One region of the Nocardia grenadensis genome, then DNA from elsewhere that is predicted to be linked to it. Evidence: riboswitches for the same ligand, from Rfam matches in the RefSeq annotation. Region 1 holds a riboswitch; each other region holds the start of a gene.
What was found. Region 1 has a riboswitch for cobalamin ahead of ACQPYS_RS01705 (CbtB domain-containing protein). Riboswitches for the same ligand answer to the same signal wherever they lie in the genome.

Region 1 (7,343 bases):
CGCCTGTTTCGCCTATGGGCAACGAGTCCCGGTGGTGGACACGAATGTCCGTCGGGTGGTGGCCCGGGCCGTGCACGGCCGGGAGGCCGGTAATCCGGCCGCCCGCGATCTACGGGAAACCGAGGCGCTGCTGCCCGGCCGGATCGACCGGGCAGCGGTGTTCTCGGCGGCCCTGATGGAACTCGGCGCGACGGTGTGCGCCGCGCGGACCCCGGATTGCGGGCGCTGCCCGCTGCCGCGTTGCGCGTGGGTCGCCGCGGGCCGGCCGGCGGCCGAGTCGGTACGCCGGACGCAGAAGTACGAGGGTACCGACCGGCAGGCGCGGGGGCGGCTGCTCGACGTGCTGCGGGCCGCGCACGCGCCGGTGGAACGCGTCCGGCTGGATCTCGCCTGGACCCGCGATCCCGGCCAGCGCGACCGCGCATTGGATTCGCTGCTGGTGGACGGGTTGATCGAGCAGACCGACGATGGACGGTTCGCCCTGGCCGGAGAGGGCTGACGCCCGCCGCGGCCGGAGCGCTCAGGTCTCGGCGACAGTTCCGGGGACTCCGCGCAGGCGCGCGAGGAAACGCTCCACCTCGGCCCGGTAGTACGCCGGCTGGTCATCGTGCACCAGGTGACCCGCATCGGGAACCAGGACATGTTCGGCGGCGGGATGTAATTCGGCCATCCGGCGCATCTGCCCCGGCGGGGTGATCGTGTATTCGCCTTCTAGCAGCAGCGTAGGGACGGTGAGCCTGCCCCACTCCGCCCAGAACGACCGGGCACCCCACTCCTCCGAGATATCCCGGAAGGTGGCCACCTCGCCGTGCAACCGGTAACCGTCCGGGCCCCGCTGGAACGAATCCCGGAAGTAACGGCCGGCGACCGGGCCGAAATGCGCCACCAGGGCGGCCTCGTCCGCGAAGGGCTGCGGCCAGGCCTCGACCATCGCGGCCCAGTGGGCAGCGGTACGGCCGGTGAAATCGGCTGCCATATCCTCCACCACCAGCCCGCGCACCCGGTTCGGATGCGTGGCCGCGAACACCCAGCCGTGCAGACCACCCATGGAATGCCCGATCACGATCATCGGCTCGGCGATGCGCGCGGTGGCGGCGGCCAGATCGGCGACGAAAGCGTCGGTGGTGAGTTCGGGCGGTGCGGGGCGCCCGTGCCCGGCGGCGTCGAAGGTGAACACCCGGCCGTGGTCACGCAACCACCGGACCTGGTTCTGCCAGGTACGGGCGCTGCCCATCAACCCGTGCAGCAGCAGTATCGGGATCCCGGTCCCGCCTTCGTCGTGCAACACCGGGCCGAGTTTATTCACAACCCTCCACAGGGCGGGGTCGGCGCCACCGGGCGGTGCACGTAGTGACCCGCTGTGGCGTGCGGCACTGTCCCTCCCGGACTCGCGATACCTAAGCTCAGGGGTATGGCTGTTGTGAAGATCAATGCGATCGAGGTCCCCGAGGGCGCGGGTCCCGAGCTGGAGAAGCGGTTCGCCCATCGCGCGCACGCGGTCGAAAACTCCCCGGGGTTTCTCGGCTTCCAATTGTTGCGGCCCACGGCCGGCGAGAATCGGTATTTCGTGGTCACCCAGTGGGATTCCGAGGAGTCCTTCGCGGCGTGGCGCGACGGCCCCGCCAAAGAGGCACATGCCGGACAGCAGAACAAGCCTGTCGCCACCGGCGCTTCACTGCTGGAGTTCGAGGTCGTACTCGATGTAGCGGGTAAACCCGCGTCCTGATCGCCTCCCCCACACCGGCCACGCCGCCGACCACCGGCGGCGTGGCCGGTGATCGTTCGTGGACATATTGACGGCGGCGACGGCCGGTGTCACAGTTCGAGGTGAAAGCAAAGGTGATGCGGTAATCCGGTGAGAACCCGGAGCGGTCGCGCCACTGTGATGTCCGCGCCGGAACGGGTGGGCAGAGTCAGACACCGGCACCTGCGCACAACTCGCGAACCGGACGCGAGCATCCGGATGAGGAGGACCCACCATGGCCATAGCCCATGTCCCGAGCAGGGCCGCCGATACGGCGGCGACAGTGCTCGTCACAGTAGGCGTCGTCCTGCTGGCACTGCTGACGCTCTACCTGGTCGGATTCGATCAAGGCGCCGTATCGCGCGGCGGTATGTTCCTGCACGAGCTGATGCACGACGGGCGCCACCTGCTGGGTGTCCCGTGCCATTGAGTGGATCTTTCGGTGCCCTGCTGCTCCGTGGTCTGCTCGCCGGCCTGATCGCCGGTCTCCTCGCGGGTGTCGTCGGAAATTTCGTCGGCGAGCCCAAGGTCGATGCCGCCATCGCCATCGAGGAGGCCGCGGCTCCCACGCCGGAGCATGCCCAGGATTCGGGTACCGGACATACGCACGGGGAGACAGCGCACACGCACGGGGACGAGGCCGTGGTGAGCAGGCCGTGGCAGAAATTCGGGCAGTTCCTGGCAGACGCCCTGGCCGGGATGGCGTTCGGGGCGATCGTGGCGACCGCGGCGCATTACGCCCGGCGGTTCACCGCGCTGCCCGGTCATCGGTTGATACTCGGGCTGGGCCTGGGCGGCTGGGTCGCGGTGGTGGCAGTGCCGTTCTTCAAGTATCCGGCCAACCCACCGGCGGTCGGTGACCCGGAGACGATCAACGAGCGCACCCTGCTCTGGCTGGCCTCGGTGGTGCTGGGCCTGGTGGCCGTCGCGGCCGGTGTGTACATCTGGAAGGCGCTGCGGCCGCGGCCCGAATCCCTCCGGCTCGTCGCGGCCGCGGCCGGATTCGTACTGGTAATCACCCTCGGCTACGTGCTGTTGCCCGGGGTGAACGAAGTGGGGGCCGACTTCCCGGCCTCGCTGCTGTGGGAGTTCCGCGCCGCGTCGCTGGCCGTATCCACCGCGCTGTGGGTCGGGATCGCTCTGGCCTTCGCCGCGCTCACCGAGTGGAGCAACCGCGGTGGTACCCGGGTAGCGGAGGCTGCTGCTACAGCGGGTTGATCCGGGGAGCGGTAGTCACCGGGCATGGTCGAGGTATGCACGACACCACGCTCGCCCACCCGGACAGTCCACTCGCCCGGCGGCCCGCAGCCGTCACCATCGCCTTCGTCGCGCTCGTGGCGGCCGTGGGCTGCGGTATCACCGAAGCCGCGGTCCGGGGCGCATTGCTGGGCGACGCAGCGGATATCGGCGAACTCACCGGCGGTTGGCTACTGCGCGCCGGGATCTACCTGGCGGTTCTCGGTGTCGCGTGGCGGATGCTGCGAGGCGAACGCTGGGCCAGGAATCTGCTCGCCGCCGGGATAGGCGTGGTCGGTACGGCCTCATTGGTGGTGGAGCCTGTTCGGATGCTCGCGAACGGAGGCGCCGGTGTGTTCGCCGATATGAGCGCCGCGACCGTATTCCTGGCGCTCACCCGGGCCGGCCATCTATGCGCGGTATTCGTCGCGATCCCCGCCATGTACACACGGGGCGCCCGGGCGTGGTTCCGGGCCGGACACGGCGCCGGTAGGCCCTGGTAAAGGCCCTTCCCTGTCCCGGGCCCGCGCGGGGCCCGGGACAGGCATCTCAGGATTCCAGCGCCGCGTCCAGGGTGATGTCGTCCACTCCGCCCAGGGCCTTGCTCACCGGGCATCCGGCCTTGGCCGCAGCGGCCGCGGCGGCGAAACCCGCCTCGTCGAGGCCGGATACCCGGCCACGTACCTTCAGTGCGATCCGGCTGATCCGGAAACCGCCCGCCGGGTCGGGGCCCAGGGTCACCGCGGCCGAGACGTCGAGGCTCTGCGGGGTACCGCCGGCCTGAGCGATCTCGTTCGACAGCGCCATCGCGTAGCAGGACGAATGTGCCCCGGCGATCAGTTCCTCCGGGCTGGTTGTGCCGTCGGCGTCATCGGCCGACCGCTTCGGGAACGACACCTCGTACTTACCGACCCCCGAGCTGATCAGCTCGACCTGGCCGGAGCCGTCCTGGAGACCACCGGTCCATGCGGTGCGCGCGGTACGTGTGGGCATCACGATCCTTTCGAAGACGATTCGTTGTGAGTCGGACTCGAACCTACTAGTACCCTCACTTCGTCGCAGTTCGTTCGTCGAGGCGGGCCAGCACCGCGGGCCAGACGTCCCGATGCCGGTCGCGGGCCGCTTCGTCGGCAAAACCGCTGTGCCGCAACCGCAACCGGATGCCACGGGGTTGTTTGACCAGTTCCACCCGCACCACCGTTTCCGCGCCCTCGGTGCCGCCGGCGCCGGTCACCCAGGTCATTTCGACGAGCCGGCCCGGTTCCAGACGGAGGAAGCGGCCGTAATGCGGCCGAGAGTTCCCCTCCTCCCGGGTCTCGAAATAGAACGGCTCGTTCACCTCGGGCCGCATCCGCACCGAGGACGGTTCCGCGAACCAGATATCGAAGCCCTGGGTCCACGCCAAGTAGAGGAGTTCGGGTGAAGCGGTCATCACCCGCTCCACGGTGAGTTCGTACGGCCGTGTGGACAGGTCCGGTACACGCACTTGCTGGTCGACCATCACTGGACCATACCCGCGCCGGGGCGGGTACTGCCGCAGATGCGGTGATCACGCGCCGCTGCCGACCGGCCCACCCGGAACCGGCGCATTCGTCATCGGAATACCATTGCGGCACCGGTAATCCGGGTGTGCGCCGACGACCGAGCACAACAGGCGAATAGGGTGGTGCAGGTGGAGAGTGCGCGATGACGGGCTGGCAGATGGTCGGGCTACTGGGCTGGGTCGCGCTGGCCGCGGCGCTGTTCGAAGTGCTGCGGCACCGTCGCCTACTCGCACAGACCCGGCAGGCCCTGGACACCGCCGAACGCATGGCGGCGCGGCAGCAGCGGGAACTCGAGGTCGGCACAGAGCGCCTGCTGATCGCCCGGGAGCTGCACGATGTGGTGGGGCACAATCTCTCGCTCATCAATGTGCAGGCCGGAATGGCTCTCCAGCAGGTGGAGAACAAGTCCGCGAAAGCGGCGGGGACGGTCGCCGAGATCAAAACCACCAGCCGCAGCGCGCTCGAGGATGTGCAGGCACTGCGCCACGCGATCCAGGCGGTGGAGCCCGTATCCGGCACACCCGCGCAGCCGCGCCGCGATCACGACCCTGCCGACGCCGCGGATATCGGTCCGCGCGAGCGTGCGAGACGTTCGCGCCGAGGTGGTTTCGGCCGCCGCGAACGGCCCGGCGCCGACCAGCCGCGAGCGAACGGCTCCAGCGCGGGCCGCCCACCGGCCGCCGCCCAAGCGCCGTCCCCACCACCACCTCGCGAACCCGACCCCACCATGTCCGACCTGGACGAACTCCTGCGCAAACCCCGGCTGGCGGGGCTGACGGTGCACACCCGGGTCCTGGGGACCCCCGATTCCCTGCCCGCGGCGATCGACGAGGCGGCCACCCAGATCGTCCAGGAATCCCTGGCCAATGTCGTGCGCCACGCCCCGGGCTCCGAGGCCACCGTGACGGTGCGCTACACCGGTGATTCGGTGGATCTCACCGTCGACAACACCCGTCCCACCGGCAAACCCGAACACGCCGGCCCCACCCGTGGGATGGGGATCATCGCCATGCGGGAACGCACTCACGCGCTCGGTGGCGCATTGACCGCCGGCCCCAAACCCAGCGGCGGCTACCGGGTCGCCGCGCGGCTACCGAGCCGCCCACTGCGGATCGCGATCGACCCCGATGCGCGGCCCCCGACCCGTAACGAGCCCGGCGACAACGATTCTCGCCGGCCGCCGGCACCGGTAGCGGTGACCTCCGAACCACGCGGAAGCGGCGGCTCCCCGGCCGATCCGGGACCCGCAGCACCCGAGTGACCCCGCGGTTCAGCCCGGGTTCGCGTCGCGACGCTCCTGCTCGGTGAACCCGGCCGCGCGGGCCGAGTCCGGTGCGCCCGCCGGGGCCTGTAGCCGCCGTGAGTACGCCCCTGCTGCCCGGAATACCCCGGCGACGCCCGCCGGCGCCGCCCCGTAGGTGATGGACTGCTGCGGGGCGAAGCCGAGACCGCTCCCGATCTCGACCGCGTCCATATTGGCGCCGAGAAACAGAAAATCCCAGCTGTAGACGTTCTGCTGCTGCTCGATCAGTGACCGCACGGCGGCATGCGTCCATTCGCGGCTCGAATTCTCGTGCCCGTCGGTGAGGACGACCACGATCACGGTGCCGGGCCGCTCCTCCTCCGGCCGGGCGGCCAGTTCCGCACCGAGATCGGTGACCGATCTGCCGATGGCGTCGTAGAGCGCGGTGCCGCCGCGCGGCTGCAGGACCGGCGGCGGGACCTGATCGATCGGGACATTCGAGTACACACATTCGTACTCGGTATCGAATTGCGCGAGGGTGACCCGCACTGCCTTCTCGACCTGCCGCTGCTCCTCGAAATAGGCGGCCAACCCACCCTCGGTATCGGATTTGATGGTCTGCATGGAGCCGGAACGGTCGAGCAGAACCGCGATCGTGGTCAGATCCGGATTCGTCATGGTGATACCCCCGATTCGTATCGAATGAACTGCCGTCACCGTACGCGCGCGCACCGACCGGAATGTCCCCCGCAGACCGGCAGGCGCGTCCTCTCACCCACACGAAAGGGCCTGCCCACCGGTGTGATACCGGCGGGCAGGCCCTCTGCCGACCTGTCGGCTACTCGCCCGAAGCGGCTTCGGTCGAACCCTCGGAGGCGCCGGTGAGCACGACCTCGGGCTTCTTCTCGCCGTCTTCCTTGGTGAGCTTGGCCTTCGGTGCGAAGGTGAAGCGGGCGTCCTCGCCGGAGCCTTCGCCGTCCCAACCCTCGACATCGACCTGGACGGTCTGACCGGGGCCGATCTCGCCGAAGAGGATCTTCTCCGAGAGCTGGTCCTCGATCTCGCGCTGGATGGTGCGGCGCAGCGGCCGGGCACCGAGCACGGGGTCGAAACCACGCTTGGCCAGCAGGCTCTTGGCGTTCTCGGTGAGCGTGATCGCCATATCCTTGGCCTTCAGCTGCCGCTCGACGCGGGCGATCATCAAATCCACCATTTCCACGATCTGCTCGGTGGTGAGCTGGTGGAAGACGATCACATCGTCGATACGGTTGAGGAACTCCGGCCGGAAGTGCTTCTTCAGCTCGTCGTTGACCTTGAGTTTCATCCGCTCGTAGTTCGATCCCTCCGCATTGCTCTGCGAGAAGCCCAGACCCACGGCCTTCGAGATATCGGAGGTACCGAGGTTCGAGGTGAAGATCAGCACCGTGTTCTTGAAGTCCACGGTCCGGCCCTGGCCGTCGGTGAGGCGGCCGTCCTCGAGCACCTGCAACAGAGTGTTGTAGATCTCCTGGTGGGCCTTCTCGATCTCGTCGAACAGCACGACCGAGAACGGCTTGCGGCGCACCTTCTCGGTGAG
Region 2 (7,343 bases), 2.3 Mb from region 1:
GACCATACTCCGATAACCGGCAACCCGGTGGCCGGATCGGTACGTCGCACTTCGGACGGGCCGCGGCCGAGCAACGACCGGAAACCGTAGTTCTGAGCGAGCAGACGGTCGGGAGACCACGGCGTCAGTCCCTCGACGGTGATCTGCTCCGGAAACGCCAGCGGATCGGCCGCCGACCGGAAGGCCTCGATTCCGAGACGGGCCGAAAGCTGATGGCCGCCGTGCTGGTCGAACGGCCGGGGATCCATGATCACGATCACGTGCGGCGTGGTCTGGCGGACCAGTCTCACCAAGCGCGCCAACGTATCCTGTTCACCCCAGATACGCGCGGTCAAGGGTGCGGACAGCGTGTACCAGAAGTCCGGTTTATCGAGGTAGTAGACATTTTCGATACCGACCATGCCGGTCGCCCGGCGCTCCTCGGCCTCCCGGATCAGCCCGAGTTCCGGGCCCTCTTCGGGCCCGGCCGCATTGCCACCGCCCTCGCCGCGGGTAATGGTGACTACGCTGGTACTCCAGCCGAGGTTTTCCCGCCATTGTCCGAAGGTCGACAGATTGAACGACTCGTCGTCCGGATGCGCCCCGATGAACAGCACATCGGTGTGCGCCCGCCGCCGGGCCACCGCTGCCGCGCGCCGATTACCGTCCCGGCCGACGCTGTCCGCGGAGCCGTCCGCGACCAGCCAGGCCGCCGTCAGAGCCGAGGCGAGGACAACACGCCTGCGTAACCGGCCCTCGCCGCCACTCGCCGCCACCATCCCGCTTCCCAGTTCGTTCCACTCCGCGCCACCGGTCGATTCGCGTCGAATCACAGCAGGTCAAGACCTGCTCCTCGAACGGTATACCGAACTCGGTCTGCCGTGGTTCCGGCCGACCCCGCCGCTCGAGATAAAAAGCTGCTCGCGATCAAGGCGATCCGTGACACACTCGACGACCCGTGCCCGGGACTCTACGAATGCGATCAGTTCGTCGATACGGTACCGGAGTTCGGTGGGCATTCGCGCCCACACCGGATGTTCCATCGACCGAATCTCCTTCTGTGAGCGCGGGTACGCTGGCGCGAGCAAGAATTCCATACCGGGGCCGTCGTTCTCCACATTGTTAAATGCAGGGATCCACCTTCAGGAACGCAAGGCCGCCTCTTCGCAGCGTTTCTACAACTCGCCGCAACTCTCACCTGCTACAAGAAACTCTCCACATAAGACACCCTCCGCGGTCATCCGACGCACCTGCTCGGCCATCTCCGCGAGACCCAGATAGCCGAGGTCGGGCCGGCCCAGCGCGGTAGCCGATACGGCCGCGCCCGAGACATAGGCCGCGCGGAAACCCGCTGCCGCCGCAGCGCGAATCGTCACACCGTCGTAGATGCCGGGTGCGGTGACCGTTCCGTAGCACAGCATTTCCGACAGCCGCCGCCCGGCGGAGCGGACCGTATCGGGAACCGCACGCAGTTCCCGGCCGAGTCGCCCGCGAGTGATACGCAGGGATGTGAACATCGCGGCCCGCCGCTGGTGTTCCCGCTTGTCGAACAGGTCGCGGTCCAGTGCCGACTGCGATTCGGCCCGTGCCTCGCGGGCCGCCGAATCCGATTGCCGCATACCGTCGTAGTTGCGCTGCGCGACCGCCTGCACATGGTTGACGCGGCATCACGGCGGAGTTCGCTGTACAACCGGCCTACGTGGGTGTCCTCGGTACCGGTGAGGGCGGCATCGATGCACCGGGCGGCGGCCCACGCGTCGTGGATACCGCTGTTCATCCTCATTCCGCCGAGCTGATCTCACGGCCGTCGCCGTCCGTCGGTCGTGCCCCGTGGCCGTGTCGAGCCCGCCCGCCTCCGGTCGAGGCGCCCGGGCTCGGCCTCAACTTGCTGCCGCCAGCACCTGCCATACCTTCCTGGAACGCGAGCGGGCCTGCGGGGCCGCACAGTTGATTCGTCGGCGCGCCTCGTGGGCGCTGATCCGCAGCAGATCGGTCAATAACTCCACGGTGTCCCTATAGCCGGTGTCCGCGGCGAGGCCACGACGTTCGGCCTCGGCGACGGCCGCGCGCATGGCGGCATCCAGGTGCTTTCGGCGGCGTTCGGTTTCGACGAGTGCGCGCAGCAAGTCGACATCGGCCAGCTCCGGCCATCCTGGTGTTCGGGCAGCCGGCGCCAGCGCGGTCGAATTCATGGTCACCGATGCAGCATACCTCGAGTTAGAACGTATGTTCGATAACCCGGCCGGGGGAATGCCCGAGCCGACGTCACTGTTGCAGCGCTAATCGCGCCAGACGGGTGGGCGCTTCGCCAGGAAGGCAAGCAGTTCGACCAGATACTCGCCCGACAGAGCATTGCGCCGCTCCGGCCGGTTCATGGTGATGCGCACCGTGTCGGCATCCCGCGCGACCAATAGATGCCGACGCCCCAAGGCGGTCATATCTCCACCGTAGATCTCTTCGAGCGACGACACGACACCTCTGGGACGGTCCAGAACCACTCTCCCGGATACAGCCGCAGCAAAGAAGGGTCGGCGGGCGTACCAGGTCCGAGGTCGTCCTGGCACGCTCCATCCCGACACTGGACGACGAGCGCGTGCCTGCGGCCGACAGTCGCGCCCGCACCGAGCGGAGCGGACGGCACGGGAGTACCCCACCGACAACTGGACGCATCCGGCACCGTGCCTCCGACGTTCCTGGCGTACCGAATCGGTAGCGCGGTCGCTCGCCAACTGACGCCGACCCTTGATGCGCCCTGCCTGCGTCGATCATCACTTCTCCATATCGGCCTCGCCTTGGCTCGGCCGCATCGCTCCCGCGGCGGTCGGTGGCTTGATCCAGCACGTTGGCATGCGCGTGGAACGTCCGGATGGTGCTGGATGGGTAGACCGGGCCAGGTACGTCTCGGCGGTCGCGTTCAGCAGTTCGGGAGCCCGGCTGGAGGTGGGATATCCGGTGCCGCAGGATGTCGGCGAAGTCTCCGACCTGGGAATCGTGGCGAGCAATCCGGTACGGTCGCGAGCAGCGGGTCGAGATCGTCGCGGCGTGGCTGGGTGACCGATGGCCCGGCACCGGCGCCCAGGGCCTTATTCTGCCCATGTGACAGGGGAACCGGAGCGCTCGGCCCGATCATGCCGGCGGCGGATGCCGCTGCTGGCCGCCGGTGCCGTGCTGGCGGCGGGTGGAGCCGCCACCCGACCGTTCGGTTGGCCGGCAACCCTGCTGGTGCTGGTGCCGGTGGTCGTGGCGACGGTACTGGCGTTCCACGCTGGGGCCAGGCCGATCCCGTCCACCGCCCGGCTGCGGCGCGGAGTGGCAGTCTGGTCGACGCTGCTGGTCACCGCATCGGCGTGGGAAGTGTACGCCTTTGTGCGGAAACCTGATTGGACGCAGCCGAGCCACGTACACCCGACATTGTCGACGCTGCTGGATCCGGCACTCGAGCAGTGGCCGCTGCGGTTGGCCGGATGGCTGGTATGGCTGGGTGTCGGCTGGTGGCTGGTGTCGAGATGAGCGATCGGATGATCATCATCGTCGGCTTCGTGCTGGTACTGGCGGTCACGCTCGGCATGGTCGCGGTCACGCATGTGCGCCGGGATCTGGTCGCGCCTCTGGGCGAAACAATCGCGTACCTCACGCGCACTCGGGTTGCGAGGATCGCTGGTGTGCTCGTGTGGGCATGGGTCGGCTGGCACTTTCTCGCGCGATAGTGCCGCAAGGGATCGGACGCGACGAGCCGGACAGCCGGCTCGGGTAACTCGGCAGGAGGATACGAGGCGGTGCGGGGGAGGGCACCAAGACCAAGCGGGCCCGGCCGATACCGATCCTCGAGGAGGCGCTACCGGTGGTCCTGCGCCGTACCGACGCCGCGAGCTTCTGGCCGTGCTGGTCCGAATTGGTCCCGAACTCCGACTGGTGGAATAAGAGAAAACCCCTCCCATGCAGGTGGGAAGGGGTTTTTCTATGGTCGGGCTGACAGGATTTGAACCTGCGACCACTTGACCCCCAGTCAAGTGCGCTACCAAACTGCGCCACAGCCCGTTGCGCCGTGTGTTCCGGCGCTCGATGAGATTACCTCAGAGGTGTTCGAGAGAGGAAATCGGCTGGTTGAGCGGGGTGTTGTCGGATTTCGGACCGCATTCGGGCCGCGGGGTGTGCTGCCGTGTGGGCTCGGCTGCTGCCCCGGCTCTCCGCGCGCTCGGATCTCCGGTGTCCGGCATCACGTACCTGATCGAATAGCTCCCTGGTTCTCTTTGTTGGACCCCTGTCGGCGTCCGGACAGCCCCGGGCCGCGCCTTCTTCTGTCGCTACGAGCGACCACTCGCCGAGAGGCGCCTGTTGGACGTCGACTTCCCGACCGGACGCCGCTGGGCTCTTTGCCCGGCGGCGTTTCGCTGTCCGTCCCCCTATCTACGGCGTCCGATGGGTAGTCCGTGCGCGTTGTACGCCGGTACTGCCCACCGCCCCACTGGAGTCCCAGCTCGAGCCGGGCATATCCTGACGGATGCAGCTGGTTCATCCCGCGCTGTTTCGGTGTGCGCGGGATGTCGAAGCCTGTCGTTCGGTGTCGGTGACATCGGGTGGCGGGTGAGAGGGAACCCGGTGGGAATCCGGGACTGTCCCGCAGCGGTGAGCGGGAGCGACCGCCGTCAGACGCACTGGGCCGGAGGTTCGGGAAGCGACGGCGTGGTAGTAGCAGCCCGGGTGCGGACCCGGGTCGACCGAGTGAGGGTCGGTGCCCGCGAGTCCGAAGACCTGCCGGTTGTGCCGGGCACGCCGTGTCCGGTTGGCTGTCGCCTCGCGGATCGGGCGTTTCGCCGCCGTTCTACGCCCCGGACCGTGCCCGGGGGCGTCGGGTCGCGCGTTCGTGGGTGGTGGTCGTTGGTGCTACCGATGGAGCGTGCGCTGTGCAGGCCTCTTCGAAGCTGTTCGGCGGGAACATGAATGCGCCGCCGGGGTTCCCGTGCGGTCCGGTGCCTGGGGCCCGGGCTCGCTGTCGTTCGAGTCCGGATCGCTGTATCGGGTGGGTCGTGAGTGGTCATGCGAGGAAAGGTGCCGGCGGTGGAGAAGATGTACGGCGGGGGGCGGTTGCGTGCACTGCGGGAGCAGCGGGGGCTGTCGCAGTCGGGGCTGGCCAAGGCGCTCGGGTTGTCGGTGAGTTATGTGAATCAGCTGGAGAACGATCAGCGGCCGCTGACGGTGCCGGTGCTGATGCGCCTGACCTCCACCTTCGACCTGGAGGTGGGGTTCTTCGCGCCGGAGACCGACGCGCGGCTGCTCGCGGACCTGCAGGAAGTGTTCGTCGAGGATCCCGAGACGGCGGCGGTTACCAGTAGCGAACTCGACGACCTGCTGTCCCGGGTGCCGACGGCGGCGCGGCTGCTGATCAGTCAGCATCGGCGGCTGCGCACGGCCGACGGGCAGCTGGAACTACTCACCGCCGGGATCGACGGTCCGGCCAAGGCACCGCGCACCGCTATGCCCTACGAGGATGTGCGGGACTACTTCTACGACCGGCGCAATCACATTCCGGTCCTCGACACCGCCGCGGAGGAACTGTTCACCCGGAGCGGCTTCACGCTCGGCGGGTTGGATCTGCAGTTGGCGCGTTTGCTGCGTGACGAGTTCGGGGTGGCGGTGCGGATCCGTTCGGAGGATCCCGGCAGGCCGGGACCCAAGCGCATCTACGACCCGCAGGCCCGCGTACTCGCGCTCGCGCGGCGGCTGACCGCGGGCCAGCGGGCGTTCCAGCTGGCCACTCAGTTGGCATTTCTCACGCAGTCCGAGGCGCTCGACGAGCTGCTCACGGAGACCGGGCCGCTACCGGCGGAGTCGCTGCGGTTGCTGCGGATCGGGCTGGCGAACTACTTCGCCGGTGCGCTGATCCTGCCCTACGGGCGTTTTCTGGGTGCGGCCGAGCGATTGCGTTACGATATCGACCTGCTCTCCGCGCAATTCGAGGTCGGGTTCGAGACGGTCTGTCACCGGCTCTCGACGCTCCAGCGGCGGGGGCAACGCGGCGTGCCGTTCTTCTTCGTCCGCACCGACCGGGCGGGAAATATCTCGAAACGGCAGTCCGCTACCGCTTTTCACTTCTCCCGGGTCGGGGGGAGTTGTCCGCTGTGGGTGGTGCACGATGCCTTCGCGACCCCGGGCCGGATCCGCACGCAGATCGCCGAGATGCCCGACGGGCGTACCTATCTGTGGCTGGCCCGTACGACCGGGGAGAGCAACCCCGGATATCTGGCGCCGGCACGGCATTTCGCCGTCGGTCTCGGCTGCGACCTGACCTTCGCGGAGAAGCTCGTCTACTCGCATGGGCTCCCGGTGCGCGATCCGGCGGTCGCTGTCCCGATCGGTGCCGGCTGCCGGGTCTGTGAACGCACCGCGTGCGCGCAGCGGGCGTTTCCGCAGATCGGCCGTCCGCTCGCGGCCGACGAGAACCGTCCGGCGAATACTCCTTACGCACCGGCGAGCAACACTCGCTGATCGGGCCCGAACCGGCGGCATCGGGATTATTCCGATGCATGCCGTAATCGGACGCTCGGTATTCCGCGAATTGATATCGCTCGTAATTTTCGATCTACGGCCCTTACACGTCATTCGTTTCGGCGTGCTCAGGCCCGCCGCGATGCCGGATCGTGTGCCCGGGCGGCTGCTGGCAGTGTCAGTGCAGGTCCGGGCGTATGGCGACCTTCCGCAACTTACGCAAATTCGCAGGATCTATTCTGCATAATTCGCCTTCTGCAACCCGTTTCCGCGGCCCCGGACTCTCGGTAGCGTGCGAATCGAGTGAATTCCACCGATCGCCTGGAGGTCCTGGACCGTGAAGAATCATCTCGTCCGCACCCACCGTTCCGCGGAGCATTTCCCCCGCGAGGAGCATCTGGCGTGGCAGATCGCCGAGGTGGCGACCGATCCGGTGGAGGTCGCTCCGGAGACCGCGGAGATGATCGTCAACCGGATCATCGACAACGCCGCCGTCGCCGCGGCCGCGCTGACCCGACGTCCGGTAGCCAACGCCCGGGCCCAGGCGTTGGCGCATCCCTACCGGCCGGGGGCGACCGTGTTCGGTGCCGAGGGCCGGTTCTCGCCGGAATGGACGGCCTGGGCCAACGGTGTGGCAGTACGCGAGCTCGACTTCCACGACACTTTCCTGGCCGCGGAATACTCCCACCCGGGCGACAATATTCCGGCGATCCTGGCGGTCGCCCAGCACGCCGGACGTACCGGTCGTGACCTGCTCCGCGGTTTGGCGACCGGCTACGAGATCCAGATCGACCTGGTGCGGTCTATCTGCCTGCACGAGCACAAGATCGATCATGTGGCCCATCTCGGACCGTCGGCCGCGGCGGGTATCGGTAGCC
Region 3 (7,343 bases), 2.0 Mb from region 1:
CCATGACCCGGCGAGTGTTGGGTGCGTCCAGCGCGTTGGTCGGTTCGTCGGCCAGGACCAGCGGGGGAGCGAGCGCACATGCGGTCGTCACCGAGGCACGCTGAAGCATTCCGCCCGACCAGGCGAAGGGACGTTGCCGAATCCGGGAGCGGGCATCGGTGACGCCGAGGGCGGCGAGATCGCCGGCGATCCGGCCGTCCGGGACCGGGCGCCCGGTGATCCGCCAGCCCTGCGCGATATTGGTGCCGACCGTCATGATCGGGTCCATCGAGCCGAAGGGATCCTGGCCGACATATCCGAGGACAGCGCCGCGCAACGCACGGAACTCGCGATCGCCGCGGCCGGCCATCTCGCGCCCCTCGATACGGATGGAGCCTTCCACGCGAGCGGAGGCATCGAGGGTGCCGAGGAGGGCGCGCAGAATGGTCGTCTTACCGCTGCCACTCGGCCCGACAATGGCCACGGTTTCCCCACGCCGCACCGAAAAGGTGATATTGCGCAGCACCGCCGGCCCGGCGCCGTAGGTGACGGAGAGCCCGTCGACTTCCACGATCGGGACGCTCATCGAACAGTCCTGTCTCCGTGGCGGTCCCGCAATCCCTCGGCGATGAGATTGGCCGCGGCCGCCAGCGCCAGAATCGCGACCGACGGGGCGACGAGCAGCCAGGGGGCGGCGGTGATGAACCGGCGCGCGTCACCGAGCATCGCGCCGAGTTCGGCCTCGGGCATCTGCACGCCGAGTCCGAGGAACGACAGCCCGGCCATCGCGACGACGATTCCGCCGAGCCGCAATGTGGTGACCACGAGAAACGGCGGGAGGATCGCGGGCAGGAGATGCCGGAATCCGAGGGCCGGCCGGCTCACTCCCGCTACTTGCGCGGCGATCACCGAGGGCCGCGTGCGGGCGTCCAGGGTGAGCGCGCGGGCGATCCTGGCATCGGCAGCCCAGCTCGAGACGACCAGTGCCACCAGGAGATTGACATATCCCGGTCCGAACAGGCCCACGACGGCCAGCGCGAGCACGAGTCCGGGGAGGGCGAGGACGATATCGACCAACCGGGTGACCATCCGGTCGAGGCGCCCACCGTACAGGCCGCAGCCGAGTCCGACGAGCACACTGATGGTCGCCGAACCGGCCAGCACCGCGAACGCCGACATCATCGACAGGCGCAGCCCGTGCACCACCCGCGAGAACTGGTCGCGGCCGTACTGATCGGTGCCGAACCAGTATTCGGCGCCGGGCGGTAGCAATTTGTCGCCGTAGTGCGGTTCGTTCGCCGGATACCGGGCGAGCACCGGGCCCAGAAGGGCCAGCAGCGCCAGGAACCCGAGGAGCAGCAGTCCCGCCCGTACCGGCAGCGGAAGTGCCACGGGTCGGAACCGTAGCCGCCGTGGTCCGGTCGACTCGGCGGTGGTGTGGGGCGGTGCGGGTTGTGTCCGGGTCATCGGTCCACCACGATCCTGCGGTCGATCAGCGAGGAGATCAGATCGGCCGCGACACTGGTGACCACATAGCAGGCCGCGGCGGACACGGTGAAGGCCTGGATCACCGGAAGATCGCGATTCTTCACCGATTCCACGACGTAGGAGCCGAGGCCCGGCCAGGTGAAGACCGTCTCCACCACGGTGGCCCCACCGATGAGCATCGCGACACCGACCGCGAGGGCGTGCAATGACGGCACCGCGCTGTTGGGCAGCCCGTGCCGCCACAGGACCCGCCACGGGGAGGCACCGCGGGCCCGCAGTACCCGGGCCACCGGGGTGTCCAGGAACGTGAGAAGTTCGGCACGTAACAGCCGCGACCAGGTGTCGGCCATACCGGCCGCAAGGCACACCGCGGGCATCCACACCTGCTGCCAGGTGCCGTCCAGCGCGGCCTTCCCGACCCCGAACCCCACGACGAAGACCTGGATCAGCACCAGCGCCACCACGAAACCCGGAACCGACGCGAACACAAGAGCAAGCCCACGGGTGCCGTGATCCGGCCACCGGCCCGGAAACCGAGCGGCGGCCAGCCCCAGCACCACCGCCAGCGTCGCCGCCAGCACGAGTGCCGCGGCCGCCAGCATCACCGTGGCCGGAAGCCGGTCGGCGAGCTCGCCACCGACCGGCCGTCCCGAGGCGAACGAGAACCCGAAATCACCACGCAACACACCCCACAGCCAGTGCGCGTACTGCGCGTACAACGGCCGATCGAGGTGCAGCCGCTCGTTCAGGTCGGCGAGCTGCGCCGGATCCGGTTCGGGAACACCCTGCGCCATCAGGATCATCCGCGCGGGATCACCCGGCGCCAGCGGCATCAACGCCCAGATCAGCACACTGGCCCCGAACAAAGTGATCAGCGCTTCGGCCACGCGCCGGCGCGCGAAGACGAGAACACGCATCTCGACGTGACTACCGTCCGGTCCGGCTGGTGATGTGCCGGCGCACATTCGACACGGTGTAATCGGCCCACTCCGGTCCGGTCACCACCGTGAAGTACTTGAACGTGCCCGCGACGACATAGGCCCGGTCCACCACCAGGATCTGCTGTGCCCGCCGCAGCAGCTGATCGCGGCGGCCGGTGTCGAACTCACTGCGCAATTGCTGTCCGATGGAGTCGATCTCCGGATCGGCGACACCCTGCGCATTCGACGAACCGCCGCTGGTCCAGCGCACCAGGAACGGTTGAATCGGGTCCGCCGTCCCCGACAGCGAACCGCTCAACGCCACCGACGACTCCCAGGCCCCCGGATCCTTCTTCACCTCGGCGGAATCCTCGGCATTGTCGATTCGTAACTCGAACCCGACCCGTGCGATCTGATCCTGGACCGCGATCGCGACATCGGTGGTCTCCGGCCCCTGCGCCTGCGTGACGAACCGCACCACCAACCGCCGGCCGTCCTTCACCCGGATACCGTCGGCACCCCGGACCCATCCGGCGCCGTCCAGCAGGCGGTTCGCCAACTCCGGATCGTGCACCTGATTGGGCACCCCGAACGACATATCGCGGGGATACAGTCCCGTGGCCGCCTCGAACTGGCCGTTGCCGACATCGGCGGCGATACCTTCGTAATCGATAGCGGCGGTGAATGCCTTGCGCACCGCGGTATCGGTGAAGATCCCCGCCTTCAGGTTCATCTCCACCAGCAGTGACTGCAATGCCGCCGCCGACGACAGCACATGAGTCCCGGCGTCGCCCTGGAGTTCGAGCTGCGCCGAGGTGGACGGGTAGAACGCCATATCGGCCTCACCACTGCGCACACCGGCGAGCCGAGCCTGCTCATCGGGCACCACCCGCACAGTGACGCCCTTCAACGGCGGAGCCCCTTCCCAATGACCGGCGTAGGGCGTGAGAACCAGATTGTCCGGCGACCATTCATCGATGGCATATGGGCCCGAGTAGGCGCCCGCATCGACGATCTTCGCTGAATCGCCCTTCGCCGCCTCCATCGCCGCGACATCGTAGATCTGCAGCGAATTGTCCCGCGCCGCGAGCGCGGCAGGCACCATGGCATTCGGCCTCGGGGTCGTGATCACCACTTTCCCGCCCTCGACGGTCACCTTCGTCGCCGGGTCCAGATACACCTGGGCGGCCTTCGACCGGAGGATCTGCCGGGTCAGTGCGGCGGCGACAGCGGTGGCATCGACCGGCCTGCCGTTCTGGAAGGTGACCCCGGCCCGCAGCGTCACCACCCATCGGGTGTCACCGTCGCGGGAGACCTCCTGTGCCAGCCACGGCTCGATCTGTCCGGCCTCGGAAACCTGCAGCAGGTTCTCGGCGACACCCCAGTCGAACAGCCAGTTGGTGCCGGTCCCGATCGGGTCCAGCCCGGCGATCTTGTAGGAGTTGTAGATGGTCAGCGTGCCATCCCCGGACTCCCGTAACTCCTTCGCCGCTGCAGCGGCATCCTGCGCGCTCTCGGTCGACGCGCATCCCGTGAAGGCCATAGCGGCCGTCAAAAGGCCCGACAGCAGCGCCACGCGCGTGGAACGCCGCCACGACGCGACACCAACGGATTTATCGGGTAATTGCCGCTCGGCGCGACGCCGGGCGCGGCGAGTGAACACTCGCATCCTCATCCTCGTGAAACTCGATCCTGTGTGGGCGCAGGTATCCTGGCTCCCGGATCAACACTCGCCTTCGGCCTTCCAACCCAGGGAGTCGTGGCCATCGGATGAAGGTCTGCTACTCGGTCACAGTTGCGGGACAGCCCCGGATTCACACCGGTGTTCCCTGCCGGAGAAACTTAGCATCCGCTAAGTAACTTCGGGTCGGTTGACAACATCGACGTTGGTTGTGAAGGAGTCCAGTACCTGAGCGGGAGCTACACGACCTGCGACTTCCTATTCGATCGTCAGAGATATGCGCCGGCCCAAGGCGTGGGCGTAGTGGCCGATTCCCCCTCCGGACCCTTTTTTGCTGCATTTGACCTGCAATTTACGCCGATTCTATGAATCAGTTTTGATATATCTGCAGGTCAGGGCAGTGTGTAGGTGTTAGCGCTCCTCTCGGACACCATTTCTGTAGCATTTCTGCGCCAGCAACCGTGTCTTCGCACCGGCCCCTACACTGCCGCGACTGTCACCGGAGTCGGAGCCTACCCGTCCGGACTCGGCGAACTCGCCCGATCATATGGAGTCGATGTGAGCGGGGATTAACCGTCGATAGCGCACACCGGATGGCCACCAGGAAGATCTCCGGATATGCCAGGTGCAGCGTCGTTCTGTGACTCGGCATCGCGGCGATCACCGAGTGAGCTTCGGTCGGCCTGTTCAATGGGCTGTTGCTGATGTTCGTCGGCCAGTAGGTCCGCGATAGTGACGGCTTCGGGAAGAGTCCAGGTCGCCGCTTCGTCTGCGAGTAGCTGGTGCCACGACGGTGCTCCGGCTTCTGCGCGGGCCGCGGTATCCGAGCGGACTTTCAGCGCGAGCTGACCGGTCCGCATGAGGACGGGAACGTTGAGGTGACGAGCTGCTATGGCGGTCTCGCCGGTGATTGCGGCCGCTGCGGTCTTCGACAGGCTGATCGCTCCGGCGGCGGCGTGGGAGGCGAGTAGCATCTCTGTGCGTTTGGCTGCTGTAGGGGTCGGAAGGCGTGAAGAGCCAGTGGAGCGGTAGGCCCCGAGGTGGAGGTGGGTTCGGATGATGACCTCGCTCGCGAGCGTCCCAAGACCAGGTGTCAAGATCCCGGAGCGAAGGTTCAAACCGTCTCCGGAGTTCGTTCCGGCGTAGGCGTCGTTGGCGAACTTTCGTAGGGCAGGGATCGGCATCTCGCACAGAAGTGACCAGCCGGGCAGGGGGAGGTTCATCGGGGTCACGAAGTCGGCGGCCCAGTGCTTCAACAGCAGCGCGATCGCGATATGAGGTTCGGGTGCTTGTGCGAATGGCAGACCGGAGCGAGTCGCCGTCACTTCGGCGATCATCCGCTGGCCGTCTTCCCACCAGATACCTGTGAAAGTGCCGGTGCGGATCTGGTTGAGGGCGGTGAAGAACCGGCCGATGTCGTGGCCGGCGGACCGAACACGATGGTCCGGACCGCCGAATTTCGGTCCGGTGTAGTCGATGGGGAGTCGGGCGGTCTGTTTCTCCCACCGGCGCAGCAGATCGCTGTTCTTCAGCTGCGACAGACCGCCGAGTACCGCAGCGTCCATGTGGTGGTTGTAGAGGTTTCCGAGGGCGCCGATGAGCCCGGAGAGGCCGACGACTACCAGGTCGCTGGGCTCCCACGGAAGTCGTTGGGCTGCCCGCCATCGTTCGAGGTGCGCGAGCGCGATCGGGTCGAGGATGTCGGCGATCTCGGGCTCGCCCCAACCGTAGACTTCGCGGCGCTGTTGATGGCGTGTGGTGAGTTCGGAATAGGTGAGGTCTGTCGGGGTGTTGGCGATGCTCTGTGTCATCGCCGGGTCGACCGGCTGGCCTGATAGCGCGGATGCGGCGATTGCTTCGATATCGTCGAGGTCGCGTGTGAGTGCGTCCAAGTTGCCGATGTAGGCGTCATCGATCGGCGAGATTTGGTCGCTGGAGTCACCGACCGCGGTGCTCACGCAGCCTCCTCGAGGTCGTCGGCGACGACGGTGACGCCCTGGGCAAGGGTTTCCACTGTCTTCTTCTCGCCCTCGAGCTCGTCGAGCTCGGTGAGCAAGGCCTGGAGTTCATCATCTTCGGGGCCTGCGACACGCTCCTTGAGGCGGTCGGCGACGACTCGGAAGCGGGCGACGCGATCATCGGCGGCCAAGCGCCGGGTCCGCTCGGCGTCGAGTTCGGCCTGCTTGGTCTCGAGCTGTGTGCGGAGGGCCTCGATACGCTCTGCGAGAGCCACGACGGTCTTGCCGAGGTTGGTGACTCGCTCGCGAAGACTGACGATGACGGCTTTCGCTGCCTCTTCGTTGCCGTCGACATCGCGAAGCACCAGCTGGGTCACGACGTGGAGCCGGATAGCGTCCGCGGCGACGCGAGCCGCAGACAACCCGGCAGCCCTTCCCGCAAGGGTAGCTACCCCGGCTCCGGCCGCGCCGCTGAAGCCGGTGATGAGGGCGGCGCCACCGGCCATGCCGAGCCCTCCGGCAGCGATGGACCCGCCACCGATCGCGGCAAGACCCGCAGACGTCGCGACCGCGCCCGAGTAGCCCAGTACCAGTGCACCGTAGGCGCCGGCGATTGCCGGTGCGGCGAGGCCGCCGGTCAGCACACCGAGTCCGAGGCCGGCACCGGCCAGAAGCGCGTACTTGCCCCAGTTACTCGCCTTCGAAAGCTTCTTGATCGCGTCCTTGTACGCGGTTTCCACAGCCTGGAGGTCTTCGCGGTGTAGAGGGTTCATCGAACCATGAGCCTCGATGAGAGTCTCAGCGCGGACAGTCTTGTCCCACTTGCCCTCGACCCAGGGCTCGAATCCATACAGGTCGATCAGCAGAAGCAGCGCTCGTGACCGTCGTGCCACAACAGAGGAGACTTGCGGTCCAGCCGATTCGAGCGCCTCCAGATTGGCAGACTCGCCAGCGGCAGCGATCTCCTCGGCAACCACAGCAACAGCCGGCGACCAGCCTTCCTGGTTGCGCTGCCGGAGGGCATCAACAGCGTTGGTCCGGAAAGCGCTACGGATTTCACGCTTAGAGGGAAGGTGCTTGCCCTTCGATGCGGCGATGTCGCGCTGCATCATCCGGTACTGCCACGCCGTGAGGATGAAGTCCTCATCGGGAGAGAGCTCGAGCTTCTTCTGCACCAGCACCGCGTCCATGCGCGTGACAATAGCGAGAAGTCCCGATACAAGATGACCATTCCGAGCGAAAGTGTCAACACCGGGACGTTCGTTCCGGCGAGAATCCCAACGATCGAGAGCGTGTGCCGGTCCCAGTACCCCTTGG

Region 2: another riboswitch for cobalamin. It lies ahead of ACQPYS_RS12190 (short-chain fatty acyl-CoA regulator family protein); the one in region 1 lies ahead of ACQPYS_RS01705 (CbtB domain-containing protein).
Region 3: another riboswitch for cobalamin. It lies ahead of ACQPYS_RS10805 (ABC transporter substrate-binding protein); the one in region 1 lies ahead of ACQPYS_RS01705 (CbtB domain-containing protein).

The regions. Positions count from the first base shown of each region.
Region 1 covers NZ_CP192054.1:371,554-378,896, reverse strand. Annotated here, with positions in the region: gene ACQPYS_RS01720 (A/G-specific adenine glycosylase) at 1-499, shown strand, start outside; gene ACQPYS_RS01715 (alpha/beta fold hydrolase) at 521-1,288, opposite strand; gene mhuD (mycobilin-forming heme oxygenase MhuD) at 1,412-1,726, shown strand; cobalamin riboswitch at 1,796-1,943, shown strand; gene ACQPYS_RS01705 (CbtB domain-containing protein) at 1,980-2,174, shown strand; gene ACQPYS_RS01700 (CbtA family protein) at 2,165-2,962, shown strand; gene ACQPYS_RS01695 (hypothetical protein) at 2,998-3,483, shown strand; gene ACQPYS_RS01690 (OsmC family peroxiredoxin) at 3,530-3,973, opposite strand; gene ACQPYS_RS01685 (SRPBCC family protein) at 4,029-4,481, opposite strand; gene ACQPYS_RS01680 (sensor histidine kinase) at 4,667-5,785, shown strand; gene ACQPYS_RS01675 (vWA domain-containing protein) at 5,795-6,445, opposite strand; gene ACQPYS_RS01670 (ATP-dependent Clp protease ATP-binding subunit) at 6,606-7,343, opposite strand, start outside.
Region 2 covers NZ_CP192054.1:2,690,751-2,698,093, forward strand. Annotated here, with positions in the region: gene ACQPYS_RS12150 (PIG-L family deacetylase) at 1-812, opposite strand, end outside; gene ACQPYS_RS12155 (hypothetical protein) at 1,155-1,631, opposite strand; gene ACQPYS_RS12160 (hypothetical protein) at 1,860-2,171, opposite strand; gene ACQPYS_RS12165 (hypothetical protein) at 2,259-2,417, opposite strand; gene ACQPYS_RS12170 (hypothetical protein) at 2,942-3,079, shown strand; gene ACQPYS_RS12175 (hypothetical protein) at 3,076-3,489, shown strand; gene ACQPYS_RS12180 (DUF6186 family protein) at 3,498-3,686, shown strand; tRNA gene ACQPYS_RS12185 (tRNA-Pro) at 3,941-4,017, opposite strand; cobalamin riboswitch at 4,522-4,753, shown strand; gene ACQPYS_RS12190 (short-chain fatty acyl-CoA regulator family protein) at 5,038-6,465, shown strand; gene prpD (2-methylcitrate dehydratase PrpD) at 6,803-7,343, shown strand, end outside.
Region 3 covers NZ_CP192054.1:2,372,114-2,379,456, forward strand. Annotated here, with positions in the region: gene ACQPYS_RS10790 (ABC transporter ATP-binding protein) at 1-565, opposite strand, end outside; gene ACQPYS_RS10795 (ABC transporter permease) at 562-1,371, opposite strand; gene ACQPYS_RS10800 (ABC transporter permease) at 1,443-2,384, opposite strand; gene ACQPYS_RS10805 (ABC transporter substrate-binding protein) at 2,395-4,056, opposite strand; cobalamin riboswitch at 4,072-4,253, opposite strand; gene ACQPYS_RS10810 (hypothetical protein) at 4,638-6,026, opposite strand; gene ACQPYS_RS10815 (hypothetical protein) at 6,023-7,216, opposite strand.